Regions from separate parts of the Paenibacillus sp. P3E genome, predicted to be linked through region 1. Evidence: riboswitches for the same ligand, from Rfam matches in the RefSeq annotation. Region 1 holds a riboswitch; each other region holds the start of a gene.
The links. Region 1 has a riboswitch for cyclic di-GMP ahead of A3842_RS20685 (thiamine pyrophosphate-binding protein). Riboswitches for the same ligand answer to the same signal wherever they lie in the genome.
Positions count from the first base shown of each region.

Region 1 (5,305 bases):
ATCAATGTCCTTTATCCGTATCCCGGCCATGGTAATCCTCCTAAAAGTTAATGAGCGATTCTTCCCGCCCTCAAGTTTTGTATAAAACTTGCTTCTCAACCATCATTCAGGCTGGTGAGCCTTGAAACAATACTTAAGATTGAACTGTCGAAGTGATCTCCAGGTTTTCAAGTCCAGCCTTGCGGCCGAGGCGCGCGAGCTGCATTTTAAGGATGGGGTTATTTTCAAGGGTCAGGCTTACTTTTTCAAAACCATCTGCTTTGAACATGATGAAGCAGCCCTCCAGCAGAGGCACAACATCAGGAGCAGTAACATTTAGTTTTCTGCAGTCAATCTGCAGAGCATATTCTGAAGGTGTGATCGGGTTAACGGTCTGCTGATAAGCTTGAATCGATTTGAGACCATCCTCATTGGAGAAAGTGCCTTCTAATTCAATATTAATGACCTTGTTAACAGAATCGGTTTTCAAAATAAATTTACCCATGTGCTCATCTCTCCCAAAATTAAATGTGTGAAACGTATAACGGAAATGTTGACTGTACGTTGTTGTTCAGTCATAGAATATATCCAAATAACTTTTGGTTTTACGCCTTGATTCGATACAAAAACTATAGTTTTGGGATATTTTCCCTCTAATATAATCATATATTTCTCAAATAAGCAAGAAAAAAGTCGAATTGTGTATAAAATTGTTGAAGAAGGATTTATTGGATTTCCTCAAGCGTTGCAAGCAGCACATTAAAAGCTGAAATGACTCTTGGAGCACCGATACAAGGCACCAGATGCAATAAGATTCCTTTGATCTGTTCTACAGTTATTCCGACGCGGAGCGCCATCACATAATGGACCCCGAGCTGCTCAAATTGTCCCATAGTAATCAAAGACGAAATAACAGCAATTTCTTTCCAATCGGAGCCAATTGTTGTGCGCTGAAAAAGATCCCCATAAGCGTTGCCCATAATGTACTCGGCCAGTTCGGGGAAATGCTCTTTGATTGGAGCTAGTGCTTTGGCTCCATAGTCGCCGGACAGGTTGGTAAAATGCTTTAGACCGCTGTAACTGGTGTTTTCCACAAAGATGCCTCCTGAATTTTGATGAGTGGCAAGGACCGGTCATGTGAAGCTTGATTCTTACCTCTGCTACTTAGTTGAGATTCAACGTCCTATGGGCCGTTGGAGGCACTTCGTCACGGTCTGTCAACAATTCAATGACAGCTACACGGTTTGACTCGACTGCGGCTTGTACAGCAACGTTGAATTGCTCCGCGGTTTCGCATTTGTAGCCTGTGGCTCCGAGTGACTCAGCGAATTTCACGGCATCCATAGGTACCTCGTAGATCGTACCGTCAATTCTGCCTGTGGTTTTCTCCATCCCCTTAAGCGCCATATCCAGCTGCATGTTGTTCACTACGATAAAGATTACCGGAATATTCTTGCAGACTGCAGTGTTGATTTCAGCACCAAGCATCATGAAGCAGCCATCACCGGTTAGGCAGAAAATGGTTTCTTCAGGGGAAGCCACCTTAGCCCCAATAGCCATTCCAATGGAGTTGCCCATACAGGCAAAATAAGCATCAAAGACAAAACTGCCCGGTTTTTTCACGTTGTACCATTTCACGGCGTTGAAGCCATGGCTGCCGTCATCTACAAAAACGGTGTTGTTGTAAGGAATCAAATCGCTCAAGGTGCTCATGACCGAAGCTAGTGACAGCTTGGAGAGAACAGGCAACTCTTCCGCATAATGAACATCGGTTTCTGTTATATGTTTCTTTATAGCAGCTGTATCTATATTCTTTAGATAAAAAGCCAAATTGTCCCGTAAATCCCCGCCTATAGCGATGGTCTGTGAAGATAAAATTTTACCTACGAAGGTAGGGTCTACGTCAAATTGGATAAGTGTTTTCGGGTGATTTTCAGCCTTTAGATTGCAGATGGTCATGTCACTCAGACGTGATCCAAGCACAATGAACAAATCACTGCGGTTCAATAAATCATCACCATGCTTGCAGCCGCCAACACCAATTGGTCCATGATACAACGGGTGATCCCAAGGGATCGCACCTTTTCCTCCCGGTGAAGTAACGACAGGGATGTTAAAAGTTTCAGCCAGCTGAATGAGCTCTTGGTGTGCAATAGAACGGTTAACCCCTTTGCCGGCAATAATAAGAGGATGGCTGGAGGCATTAATAGCTGAAATCACACGTTCGAAATTAGCAGTGCTTACGAGATGTTCACGCTCAGGAATCACTATCCGGCATTCTTCCAGCATTTCCGTCTGCACATCAAACGGGATACATAAATGGACCGGCCCGCGCTGTCCGCCCAAAGCAATAGAAATAGCATGGTTAAATAAGGTGCTGAAATGATCACCTCGCTCCACCAGTTTACTGAAGAGTGTAGCCGGTCTGAACATGTCCGCCAGGTCAGCCAGATATGACGAAGAATCCTGGCACTGGGGAATTCCCAGCTCCTTAATAGATTGATGACCTGTAATGAACAGCACAGGCAGGTTGTTCGCTTTAGCATGTGCTGCAGCAGTAAGAAGATTGGTTCCGCCTGGACCTGAAGTCCCAAAAGCTACACCCAGCCTGCCGGTTTTGAGAGCATAGCCTGCTGCTTCGAACCCGGAGCTGGACTCATGTCTGCCAGGAATAAATTCAATCCCGTAATCGACCATCTTAAGAACTACGGGACAAATAGACTTGCCGATGATACCAAAGGAATGTGTTACGCCGAGGTTTCGTAGTGCCTCAGCCATATAATCTGCGACTGTTTTCAGATAATCCACCCACCCAATGTTTTTTTTTAGCAGAAATAGAAAACCTGCACTCACGAGAGTACAGGTCGGCTGCAATGAATAACCGTATAGAACGAGGTTTCCCCAGAGCTTCGGTTGTTCAGCAACCTGGCTGTCATGGTCCCATAAAAATGAGACTGTAGATCCATGGCTTTGCGTCATTCCCTTTCGGTGAATTTTGCCGTTATGATGTATTGGAAAAAATGCATATTTTTACTTTACAATATATTTCTAACTCCTCTCTTGTCAATATATTTGTGCTGAAAAGCTCAGTTTTTGACGAAATTAACGAACAATGTCAATTGCAAGAAATGGTCCAGTTGAGTTGGAAAACAGGGCGAATCCAAAAAAAATTTAATGCAAAAAAGTCTTAATAATACAAATTGTGAAGAAACATTGAAACAGAAATATATCAGGTATATTGAACTATTCCTTTGTATGGAAATGGATGATTAGACTGGAATAATGGGGTGTACCCATTTTTTATCTGGATTAATAAGGCTAATGAACGAAACACCCTTCAGATCCAATTGTATTCATTATATTATTTCCATTAAAAATAGCGGAGAGAAGTGCAAAAGAAATAACGATACTTGCTGCTGCCAAAAAACTGAATTTTCATAAAATAACATTGATTATTTTGTGAACAAAAAAAGACCGCTTCATATGAAACGGTCTATGAAAATGGAGATTAAAATTTGAAAATATGGATCGTTTTCTGGAGTTGGAATACTGCTTGTGTCATTTTCTCTGTTTCTTCAGCAACAGACTGCAGGGCATTTATTTGTTCGTTCATTGCTGCGGATACCTCTTGGGTTCCGGCCGCAGTTTCTTCTGTAATCGCAGAGATATTTTCGATAGCTCCAGAAATTTTTAACGCGCTCTCCAACATGAGGTCACTCTCAGACGAGAAAGAAGCAATTTGCTCGGTGATGTACTGAACGCTTTGCACAATCTGGGCGAAAATATTCGCGGTTTCAATGATCATTTCATTTTGAACTTGGACGACTTCCTCATTAATGGCAATATTCTCAATCGCTTCCTTGATATCGTTCTCAATACTGCGCACCAGACCGAATACTTCTTTGGTGGAGGCTGTAGATTCCTCAGCAAGCTTGCGGACTTCCTGGGCTACAACAGCGAAACCACGACCATGTTCACCGGCGCGTGCTGCTTCGATCGATGCATTGAGTGAGAGCAGGTTGGTCTGCTCGGCGATTTCTGTAATGGTTTTGGTGATCATCGTGATCCCCCGGGCATTATGTGATAGTGCTTCAATCGTGTCGGCGACCTTCTGGGTAGCTTGTATATTCTTGCGCATGCCTTCTGCTTGAGTATCTACGGATTGGCGGCCTTTCTCAACTAATTCTAGCGTATGTATGGAACGTCTGTTCATTTCTTTGGTAGAGCTTGTGTAATTCGAAACCTTGGTTTCAATGTCTTTGATGGAATCGGTCATATCGGCGATGTCCACGGAGATTTCATTTGCGCCGAGAGCCAGTTCATTGGAAGAAGAGGAGACCTGGGCCATTACGACTTTCAGATTCTGATTTTTGTCCTCGATTCCGCGGCTGGCATCCATGACATGGCGGGTAATCTGAGATGCTTCGGTTAGTATTTTCTTCAGCTTATCGATCATTGTATTGAAGGAGCGGCTGACTTCCCCCATGGAACCATTCTCATCTGCCCGGGTTGTAAAGTCACCTTTGGCAATCGTGTGGGTTACGTTGGAGATATCATCGAATGAAGATGTAAGCGTTCTCTCAATGAAGCGTGCGAGTGGGAAGGTCAGTGCAGCCAATACCGCAACCATTATAATGCCGATAATCATCTTGCCCATCACTACAAGTGTGATTAGTACAGGGACAGCGAATAAAGCGGCAACCAAGTAACAACCGGCTCTAATTCTCTGTTTTAACGGAAGCTTGTTCATCCAGTCCATCATAAAAAGTTCCCCCTAAAATAATGTTGTGTATTGTAATATTATAGGCGTTTTCAGAGGGAGAGGTCTATTGTAAGAATTGACATAAAAATGCTCAAATAGGTCTTTCGGGCATGAATTTTGTGTGAATCTCTTCATACATAGCACGGTGGTATGGTTCAATTTGGAGAAGATACATTTCACTAGTGCTTCAGGCTCAGAGGATGTGACATCCGATATAGAAAAACGCTCATTGGAACAGCAGGCGGATGCCCGCTCTCCAAAGAGCGTTTGTTCAGGGCTACTTTTTTACAGTAACACAATTTCTTCCGCGGTATTGATTTCCGGCAGTCCTGCCAGTTTCACCAGAACAGCTTGAGGAACCGCCTTATCGACGGTGAGCAGCATGATCGCAGCGCCGCCAACGATTTTACGTCCTACCTGCATGGAGGCGATATTGACATCGTTCTCCCCAAGCAGTGTACCGACAGCACCGATGATACCCGGTTTGTCGTTATGCGAAATTACAATCTGATGGCCTTCCGGAGCAATATCGACCGGGAACTTGTTGACCTGCACGATCCGTTC
Region 1 covers NZ_LVWH01000182.1:41,586-46,890, reverse strand. Annotated here, with positions in the region: gene A3842_RS20700 (3-oxoacyl-[acyl-carrier-protein] synthase III C-terminal domain-containing protein) at 1-30, opposite strand, end outside; gene A3842_RS20695 (hypothetical protein) at 134-484, opposite strand; gene A3842_RS20690 (carboxymuconolactone decarboxylase family protein) at 705-1,073, opposite strand; gene A3842_RS20685 (thiamine pyrophosphate-binding protein) at 1,144-2,757, opposite strand; cyclic di-GMP riboswitch class I at 2,896-2,989, opposite strand; gene A3842_RS20680 (methyl-accepting chemotaxis protein) at 3,488-4,738, opposite strand; gene serA (phosphoglycerate dehydrogenase) at 5,027-5,305, opposite strand, start outside.

Region 2 (5,305 bases), on a different contig from region 1:
GGAATAAGAATATGGGTATCAAGAAAACATTGGGTTTTGGCATGGCATCGGCAGCACTCGGTTTGTCTTTGATTGGCGGAGGAACCTTCGCATATTTCAGCGATACTGCGACAAGCACGGCAACCTTCGCAGCAGGTACGCTGGATCTGAATTCTGATCCTTCCGTAATCGTGGATATCCCTAACCTGAAACCGGGTGATACTGTAACCAAAACCTTCAAGCTCAAAAATGACGGAACCCTGGACATCGGCTCAGTATTGCTGAAGACCACTACAGAGATTACAGATACGCTCGGCGACAACAACGGTGTCGATCTCAGCAAATTCATCAAGGTTAAATTCCTGAAGAATAATGATAAAGGAACCATTCTCACACCGGAGGTTGTCGTATACGAAACCACACTGGATGCCCTGAAGAGCCAAACCCCCGATCTTGTAAACAATACCGGTCTGGATCAAATCTGGACGGAAGCCGACGGTATCAAAGCTCAGAGCAGCGACAGCTTTACAGTCAAGTTCGAATTCGTTGACAATGGTGAAGCACAGAACTATTTCCAAAAGGATAAGCTGAAGCTGACTTGGAACTTCGAGGCCAAACAAGGCCCTAAAAAAGATTATTAATTCATAACGGACTGCATTCTGAAGCAGCCTACCCTGATTCCGAAGCCGGAGCAGATTAGGCTGTTTTTTCTTTGTAACGATTGATTTTTGTCCATTTTACGGAAATTTGTTATACTGATAAAAAGAAACGTCTTCGCCGTCCTCCGAAAGAGGCGGTATCCGTTTCTCCATAAATAGAAGGACAATGTATAGCGTCAAGCATATACATTCTTATATTTCAATTGGAAACGGCTACGTCGTCTTTTACAAGCTTATGCTTCCGAAGCAGCAATACTACGTATCGCCTTCAAATAGCCGTTTCAGCGAGAAATATAAGGATGATTGATGGCATAGAACAGTTAAATCCTTATATTTTAACAATAAGTACGGAGGGGCGTTGTAATCGTGCCGGATAATATGGGAAGTCGCATCCACCAACTCCGTCTGGAAAAAGGCTGGTCCTTATCCGAATTAGCGGACAAGTCAGATGTGGCAAAATCATACTTAAGCAATGTAGAAAGAAATATCCAATCCAACCCCTCTATTCAATTCATCGAAAAAATCGCCGATGCGCTCCAGGTGTCTATCCACAGCCTGCTCTATGGCGAGCCCTCAGAGACTGACGAATCCGCACTAGATGGCGAATGGTTCCGGCTCGTTCAAGAAGCCATGGCTTCCGGCATAAGCAAACGGGAATTCAAAGAATTCCTCGATTATCAAAAATGGCGGCTAGAGCAAAAGGATCAATAACGGGCGGTTGTCCTAAGGCTCCAGCGATACAGAAAAGGGCACAGCGTCTGGCGCTGTGCCCTTTTCTGTATGTATTCCCGCAAAGTAAACGCCCCTACATTACCTGCAACGTTGTCTTTTCACTTAAAAACTGGCGGATTTCATCTGCCCCGATGCCTGCTTTCTTCGCCGACATCAGCAAATACACCCATTCTAGATCCAGATCACCCATCAGCAGTTCTCCGTCATTCCCCTGGTTGGACTTATCCAAGATATCTCCTCCTAGAATTTTTGCGTCCCCAGGCAGTCCGGCCGTCGTAGTAGTTGAAGCCTTTCTACATTAGACCCGAGACTTTGTGTCCCTGCCTTTCAGCAGGTTTACCCTTTACTGGATCCTTTACATGAAAGGATCTGGTTAGAAAACAATGAAACCGTTATCCGCAATAACATTATATAAGTTCTCACGAGAAAAGTGTGTCGATTTATGGAAATTTTTTATGACAAGTAGTGCAAAAGAACAGTTTTTTTTGCTGGGATTTGTCCAATAGATATGACTTTAGGAACTATTCATGAAGCCTTCGGTGGCATCCATGGGTAATTATTACCGGATCACCCTGTTCACATCCAGCTTCAGGTAACCGATATCCGTTTTCCATCATTTGAGGACTGAATCATGCCGTTTTGCGAACGGATTCCCCGAAAGTATGAATTGATTACACGCCTTGAAAGTAGCACAATAAGATGAGGAATGAAACCGCAACCATCGCAGCTCCACTGGGCGCCCAAGCCTCATGCCGCACGTGGAGTTCATCCGTTAGGAGGATGTATTCATGGCAGTTAAAGAGCCCTATAACGAATCCATTTGGAGTAAGTATCACGGCCCCAATCTGGGCTACATTCAAGAGAAATATGAGCAATTTGTTCATGATCCTTCATCCGTAGAACATCATTACCGCGATTTGTTTACCGTTTCCGGCCCTCCTCCGCTCGCTCCGGATGCCGTTCAGGCTCCGCAGCCGGCCCTTTCGGGAGACACCGAGTGGCTGAGAAAGGCCGTACGAGCTTCCAAGCTAATCGCCAATATTCGTATATATGGCCATATGGCCGCCAATATCGATCCGCTGGAGCAGGTTAACAGCCCTATGGCGAAATGGCTGGATTATGAAACCTATGACTTGACCCGCGAGGACCTGATTGCCTTGCCTGCCTCGCTGATCTGGGAGAATGCGCCGCCGGATGTTCATACCGCATGGGATGCCGTTCACCGGATGCGTCAGGCATATACGCAGACTATCGCCTACGAATTCGGACATGTGCATGACGAACAGGAGCTTCGCTGGCTGAACGGTCAGGCGGAGTCTACAAGCTCCCCCGCGCCGCTGAACAATACCGAGCGCAAGGAGCTGCTGAACCGCCTGATCCAGGTAGAGCAGTTCGAGACCTTCCTGCATAAGACCTTTGTCGGCCAAAAACGCTTCAGCCTGGAAGGCAATGACGCGCTGGTGCCCATGCTGGACGAGATTGTCCGTGCCGCCGCGCATGATGGTGCAGAGCATATCCTGATGGGCATGGCCCACCGCGGACGTCTGAATGTACTGGCTCATATTCTCGGGAAGCCCTATGATATTATTTTCTCGGAATTCCATCATTCTCCGAACAAGGAGCTTTTCCCTTCCGAAGGCTCCATGGGCATTAACTACGGCTGGACCGGCGATGTGAAATACCATTTGGGTGCTGACCGCGCCGTGCGCGAGGGCGAGACCGTCCGTACCCGTATTACACTGGCCAATAACCCGAGCCATCTGGAATTCGTCAACCCTGTCGTTGAAGGCTTTACACGTGCAGCTCAGGAAGACCGGAATTCCCCGGGTTTGCCGCAGCTCGACACGAACAAGGCCATGGCTGTACTGATGCACGGGGATGCCGCTTTTCCGGGCGAAGGAATTGTTGCGGAAACGCTCAACATCGGCAAGCTCAAAGGGTACTCCAACGGCGGTACGGTGCATATTATCGTCAATAACCGGATCGGATTCACTACCGAAAGTGAAGATTCCCGTTCCACCCATTATGCCAGTGACCTTGCCAAAGGCTATGAAATCCCTGTGGTTCACGTCAATGCCGATGATCCGGAGGCCTGCATCTCCGCTGTCCGCCTGGCTAGCGCCTACCGCAATCAATTTAAGAAGGATTTCGTGATCGATCTGATTGGATACCGCCGCCACGGTCATAATGAGATGGATGATCCTGAAACCACCCAGCCGATTGTGTATGGCAGAGTGCGTAACCATCCGACCGTCTATCGTGTCTATGCGGAACGCCTGCAGCGGGAGAAGATCATCACGGCAGATGATGTGAACCAGATGAACCTTGATGCGGAAAAAGTGCTTCAGGAAGCCTTCGACCTGATGAAGGATGGCAAGCGCAAGAACGGAGAAGCCAAAACCTCGGTACCGCTCGAAACGGAAGCAACTCAGCCGCAATCCACGGCGGTGCAGCTGGAGCAACTGCAGCTGATCAACCGGGAACTGCTGACGGTACCGGACGGCTTCAAGGTCTATCCGAAGCTGGAGCGAATTCTGCAGCGCCGCAAGGATGCGCTGAAGGACGGAGAACGGGTAGACTGGGCACTGGCCGAAACGCTGGCATTCGCCACTATCCTGAAGGACGGTACACCGATCCGCCTGAGCGGCCAGGATTCCCAGCGTGGAACCTTCGCCCACCGTCATCTGGTGCTGCACGACAGCGAGACAGGTGCACTGTTCTCTCCGCTGCACCAGCTTAGCGATTCCAAGGCATCCTTCGGGGTGTACAACAGCCCGCTCTCAGAAGCCTCGGTACTCGGCTACGAATACGGCTACAATGTGTTCGCGCCAGAAACCTTCGTGATCTGGGAAGCACAGTATGGCGATTTCGCCAATGCTGCTCAGGTTATTATCGACCAGTTCATTGCTGCCGGACGCGCGAAATGGACCCAACGCAGCAATCTGACGATCCTGCTGCCGCATGGATATGAAGGGCAAGGCCCTGAGCACTCCAGTGCCCGGCTGGAACGGTATCTGCAGCTCTCCGCTGAGGAGAACTGGACTGTGGCGAACCTGAGCTCCGCAGCGCAGTATTTTCATCTTCTGCGCCGCCAGGCAGCCTTGTGCGGCAAGGGAGAGGCCCGCCCGCTCGTGATCATGGCTCCGAAGAGCCTGATCCGCAACCCGCGCAGCACCTCCTCCGGAGCCGAGCTGGCTTCCGGCGGATTCCAGCCTGTACTTTCCGAGCCGCTTCTTGGCGGCAGTCCCGGGGAGATCAAACGGCTGGTAGTGTGCAGCGGCAAGGTGACTCTCGATCTGCAGACGGAGCTGGAGGCCGCCAAGGATCAAGACTGGTCCTGGCTGCATATCCTCCGTCTGGAGCAGCTCTATCCATTCCCTGAACGGGAACTGGCTGCACACCTCAGTGCGATGGGTTCCCTTACGGAAATTGTGTGGCTGCAGGAAGAACCGAAGAACATGGGCGGCTGGAGTTATGCCGAGCCCCGGCTGCGGGCCATCGCCCCGCAGAACGTCAAGGTGCAGTATATCGGCCGTCCGGAGCGATCCAGCCCGGCTAGCGGATATGCGGACGTGCATACTTTTGAGCAGCGTCGTATAGTAACAGAAGCCCTGAAATTGAACTCGCAAGTACAAGCGGCTGTACCGTCTTCCAGATAGAGGGCGGTGTCTCGGTAACGTAAACTATTCTATTTGGGGAGGTAAGGGCCTGTGTCCGAAATTAAAGTACCTGATTTGGGCGAATCTATTTCCGAAGGAACGATCTACAAATGGCTGGTAAAAGAGGGGGATACGGTCGGTCAGGGGGATGTGCTCGCTGAACTGGAGACTGATAAGGTCAACCTGGAGATCAGCGCGGAGGAGGACGGCGTCATCTCCTCCATCCTGCGCCAGGCCGGCGAGAATGTAGCCGTCGGCGAAGCGATCGGCATCATC
Region 2 covers NZ_LVWH01000033.1:1,975-7,279, forward strand. Annotated here, with positions in the region: gene A3842_RS05215 (TasA family protein) at 12-620, shown strand; gene A3842_RS05220 (helix-turn-helix domain-containing protein) at 1,017-1,349, shown strand; gene A3842_RS05225 (anti-repressor SinI family protein) at 1,444-1,599, opposite strand; cyclic di-GMP riboswitch class I at 1,628-1,721, opposite strand; gene A3842_RS05230 (2-oxoglutarate dehydrogenase E1 component) at 2,159-5,029, shown strand; gene odhB (2-oxoglutarate dehydrogenase complex dihydrolipoyllysine-residue succinyltransferase) at 5,081-5,305, shown strand, end outside.
Region 2: it holds a riboswitch for cyclic di-GMP, as region 1 does, so the genes downstream of both, A3842_RS05225 (anti-repressor SinI family protein) here and A3842_RS20685 (thiamine pyrophosphate-binding protein) in region 1, are expected to answer to the same signal.

Region 3 (5,305 bases), on a different contig from region 1:
GCCAGTTGAAATTAAGCAGCGCGTCGTCACGTACCTTTGCAGGTGTGCCTGAAAGCGTCATGTTATTGTAATACTCTCCGTGAAGGCCATTCACAACAGGCGTTTGTACATTATCACCGGACGCCGGAGTGGTTATTGGCTTTACCGTTGCTGTGGGTAAAGGTACTGGCGTAGCAGTTGGCGTTGGCGTTGCTGTGGCAGTCGGCGTTGCAGTCGGTGTGGCAGTTGGCGTTGCCGTTGGTGTGGCAGTCGGAGCAGGTGTCTGCACTACCTCCGCTTTATATTCATTAAGCGATACTGTATAGCTGTCACTCATGAAATTTTTGATGGTATCTGTACTGTTATTCTCATAGAGCATTTTTCCCCAGTTCATCATGTATACCCATTTTCTCTGGGAAAGCTGGAGCTTGGCTGTACTTGGCATCTCACCATTTTCACCGATAGCAATGGGTTTGCCGTTGGCGAGACTCAAAAGGTCGTCATAATACTTGTTCATATAATCATTGTTATATATATCTGCTGCAAGGATGTCTACCTTATCCGCTCCCGGATAGGTCAGTTCATATGGATCAGACCAGGCGTTGGGAGCATTCGGATTCCATACCCACAGCAGGTTGTTTAATTGATGAACGCCCACAAAGCGGTCATACATAATATTCCAAAGTTCTGCAAAATTGTTCTTCTTCCCCCACCAGAACCAGTTGCCGTTCATTTCATGGTAAGGTCTCCAAAGTACAGGAACGCCCGCGTCCCGCAAGCTTTTGAGTGAAACCGCCACTTTGTCCAGATCGGCGATGAGGCTGTTGTATTGGGCTGTTCCAGGTGTTACATACTTATTGAAGTCCTCTTGGCTGAGTGTCTTCTGCACATTGGACCACAGATAAGAAGTCCCTGGCAGTTGCTCATGGAAGGTCATAGCGACAATGCCGCCATTTTTATACCAGTTGATCGCACTGTTCACTACATTTTTGCGCTGAGTTGCTGCAGTACTTTCCGACTGGCCGCTGATCACACCAAGCTCGAAGCCATGGAGGGCAGCGAATTGTCCGCTGGTTCCCTTCAGTTTGTTGCTGAACTCATCCGGGCTCTCCAGGTAGTCATGCTGGCCTGTGATAATGCCTTTTCCGGAAATGGAGTACAGATTGTCAAGCAGCTTGACAGCTTCAGCTGAAGCATCCGGATTAACCGGTGCTGAAGAACTCGAAGCAGCTACGGTGGAAGGCGCAGCCCCCAAACCCAGTGGTACAACGGTCAACAACAGGGCAATAGTTACAATGGTGCACAGCAGACGCGACTTACGGTAAGTTGTCAAAATTCATCTTCCTTTCGGTAGCTAGGCTGCCACTCTTTCGAAGGCCCTATAGCTTTGCGTCCCTATCTTTCGATTAGGTTTGCCTTTTTCGTTTTGGAAGGATTTATCCCTCTTACCGTAAGTATCGTCTCTATTAATTTTTTAGTTTAGAGCATTAATGAATTTTTCTTAATAAATGGTTCTTAATACCTGTTTTGGATTTGACACAATTGGGTAAATAGATAATTTAGCCCTAGGTTTAGGCCCATCCTATACATCAACCGGGACGATTCAGTCGAATTTTACAGCGCGATCAGCGTTCCTATTTTAAGAAATGAATTGATGAAGAGCAATATCCTTCCAGTCCAGTGTGATGCGGATATTATCCTCTTCGACCAGCTCTGAACCGGTCTGCACCTCAATGAACTCTACATCGGTTAGCGCCAGGATTGCATGTTTTGTGCCTTCCGGTATGCGCACTACATCTCCTGCTTTCACATTATGCATCTTCTCATTCAGCACAATGCTGGCTTCCCCGCTGACAATCGTCCAGATTTCACTGCGTTTGTGATGCAGCTGGTAGCTGATGTTTTTACCTTCGGCTATGAAAATCCGCTTGGTCAGCACCTCGTTGCCCTCATCATATTTCACATAATCAATAACCTTATAGTGGCCCCAGCGGCGTTCCTCGTACATGGGTCTTTGTTCAAAAGACTTCAGCACTTCCTTAATCCGCGGGCTTTCGGCTTTGTGAGTGACCAGAATGCCATCCGGGCTGGCTGCGATGATTAAATCTTTCGCACCGATGACTGTAATCGGAATATCCAGTTCGTTGATCAGGCAGGTTCCTTCAGAATCGGCAGTCACGAACCCTTTACCCACGTGGTTGCTGCTCATTTCTTCTGTGAGGGTATTCCATGTGCCAAGATCCTTCCAGAAACCGGCGTAAGGCTGAACGACGATCTTCTCCTCTTTTTCTACCACTTCGTAGTCAAAACTGATGGAAGCCAGCAATTTATATTGCTTCTGCAGCTCCTCATAGTTCAAAGGCAGACCTTTACGCTGCAAAATATCCAGCAAATAACCCAAACGGAATGCAAATACTCCGCAGTTCCACAACGCGCCCTTGCTGATCAGTTCTTCAGCCTGTACACGGTCCGGCTTCTCCTGGAAATGGCTCACCTGCAGATAGCCGCTTGCCGCTGCCTCGTCACTGGTAGGAATAATATAGCCGTATTTCTCGGAAGCCAGCTCAGGAACAACCCCCATCAGCGCCAGGTTTGCGCCGCTTTGTTCCATCGTTGCTTCAAGCTGGACGACGGTGTCAAAAAATGATGCCTCCACATAAGGATCGACCGGCAAAATGGCCACTGTCTCGCTGGGAGACACTCCTGCCACGGAATACAGATAAGCTGCAGTCAAAGCGATGGCAGGGAAGGTATCCCGGCGTTCCGGCTCCACAATGATAGGCACCTCTGCGCCGAGCTGGCTCTGTATCATCTCCACTTGGCTGCGGCCGGTCGCAAGGTACGAGGATTCCGCCATCCCTGTCTCCTGCAGTTGTCTCCATACACGTTGTACCATGGATTCCGGCTCCCCAGCCGGACTTTGCAGTACCTTCAGAAATTGCTTGGAACGTGAATCATTGGATAAAGGCCAGAGACGTTTACCAGAACCGCCAGATAGAAGTACCAGTTTCATAAGTGAACCCTCCTCATTTATGTGTTGTCGCGAAAATATCGGATTGTTATTGTGCGCTTTGACTTGTGAAAAGCTTGGAATCGAGCTGTTGCGGGAGTCACTGCAAGGAATGTTTGGACTTTCGGCCGCTGTTGTCACCAGATTTCTTCGATTAGACTGCTAAGCGCAGTTGAAATCCGGTGACAAAGGCGGTCGCTTCCGCTCCTACAGTTCCAAAATTCCTCTCCGTTTCTTCCCTTAACAGCCTATCTGCTTGCTTCACCCAGCAGGCGAAGCGCCCTGCTAAAGATCCGGCATTGCCGCTTGTTTGCGCGGCAGGGAAGAGCCGAGAGCGGGCCGACTTAGCAGCGCTTAGACCGCTCCGGCTACGCTGGGGGAGTAGCCGCTCAGGCCCCCCATTTGCGGGCGGCCGACGGAATGGTATTCAAGGCCGGTGCCCTCGATCTGCTCCTTGGAGTACACGTTGCGGCCATCGATCAGCACCTGGCGGCGCATGCTCTCCGCAAGCTTATGCAGATCAATATCCTTGAACATGCTCCAGTCGGTCAGCAGGCATACTGCATCACTGCCTTCTGCCGCTTCTTCCGGCAGACCGCACCAGCGGAGCTGCGGATGATCGTACTGCTGTCTGAAGTTATCTGCAGCAATCGGATCATACAGCTTCACTATAGCGCCTTCGGCCACCAGTACCTCAACAATTTCAAGGGCGGGTGCTTCGCGTACATCATCGGTGTTCGGTTTGAAGGCCAGGCCCCATACACCGATCACTGCGCCACGCAGGTTGCCAAGGGATTCATGCAGCTTGGAGATAATCATGAACCGCTGCCCCTTGTTCACCTCGACTACGGATTTCAGCAGCTTGAACTCGTAATCCACGTTGCCCGCAATCTGGATCAGCGCATTGGTATCTTTCGGGAAACAGGAGCCTCCATAACCGATGCCGGCCTGCAGGAACGAGGAGCCGATTCTACGGTCCATCCCCATGCCTTCCGCCACCAGGGTTACATCAGCTCCCACTTTTTCGCAAATGTTGGCAATCTCGTTAATAAAGGAGATCTTGGTTGCCAGAAAAGCATTGGATGCATATTTGATCATTTCCGCACTGCGGATATCCGTTACGAACACATTTTCCGTGAAGCCCTGGTGAAGCTGGCGCATCGTTGGCTCAAGCTCCGGGTTATCAAGTCCGATGACAATCCGGTCAGGATGGAGCGTATCGCGGATGGCTGAGCCTTCACGCAGGAATTCCGGAGCGGAGACGATATCGAAGGGATGACTCGTATGGGAAGCGATGATACCACGGATTTTCTCGTTCGTGCCAACAGGAACAGTTGACTTGGTCATGATGATTTTGTAGCCTTCCATCGCTTGAGCGACTTCTATGGCTGCACCTTCGATATATCTCAGATCCGCTTCGCCGCCCGGTAGTGAAGGTGTCCCTACAGCCAGAATGACGATATCGGAGCGTCTTACCGATTCCTGAAGATCGGAGGAGAAAGAAAGCCTGCCTTCACGCAAATTCATTTCTATCAGCGCTTCGATACCCGGCTCGTAGATGGGGGATTCCATCCGGCCCAGCTTTTCAATCTTTTCCTCATCCTTATCCACGCAAATCACATGGTTCCCATTCAGTGTAAAACATACGCCAGATACAAGACCGACATAGCCGGTACCGATTACTGTCAGCTTCATACACTCATCCTCCTTTTAGAAAATTGACGTAGGCCTGTTCTACATACTGCTTGAACTGAACCATAAACGCCTGTTCATCGAATTTACGCGCATGACCCATAATCTGCCCAATGTCCCACGCGTAGGACTCCACTTCGTAAATGGCCTTAAGCAAATCATCAACTTCCTGATGCTGGAAGAATACGCCGTTGACATAGGGTACGATGGTATCCAGTGCCCCTCCGGCCTGATAGGCAATCACTGGTCTTCCTGCGGCATTCGCCTCAAGTGGCGTGATGCCAAAATCCTCTTCTCCGGGAAAAATGAACGCCCGGCACTTCGACATCAGGCCCGTAACCTCCGTATCCTCAAGCCGGCCCAGAAACGATACATTGTCTTTGGCCATGCCCTCCAGACGCTTGCGGTCCGGCCCGTCACCGACGATATAGAGCTTCAGACCGTTGCGGTTGAAGGCTTCCACCGCCAGATCAATCCGCTTGTAGGATACAAGCCGGGATACAATCAGGTAGTAATCGCCTATAGAGGACGAACTGCTGAAGCGTGCCGTGTTGATCGGTGGAAAAATCACATCCGCATCCCGGTGGTAATAATTCTGAATCCGCGTTTTTACTACGGACGAAT
Region 3 covers NZ_LVWH01000162.1:23,896-29,200, forward strand. Annotated here, with positions in the region: gene A3842_RS31525 (glycosyl hydrolase) at 1-1,312, opposite strand, end outside; cyclic di-GMP riboswitch class I at 1,326-1,406, opposite strand; gene A3842_RS14185 (sugar phosphate nucleotidyltransferase) at 1,619-2,992, opposite strand; gene A3842_RS14190 (UDP-glucose dehydrogenase family protein) at 3,344-4,684, opposite strand; gene A3842_RS14195 (glycosyltransferase) at 4,689-5,305, opposite strand, start outside.
Region 3: it holds a riboswitch for cyclic di-GMP, as region 1 does, so the genes downstream of both, A3842_RS31525 (glycosyl hydrolase) here and A3842_RS20685 (thiamine pyrophosphate-binding protein) in region 1, are expected to answer to the same signal.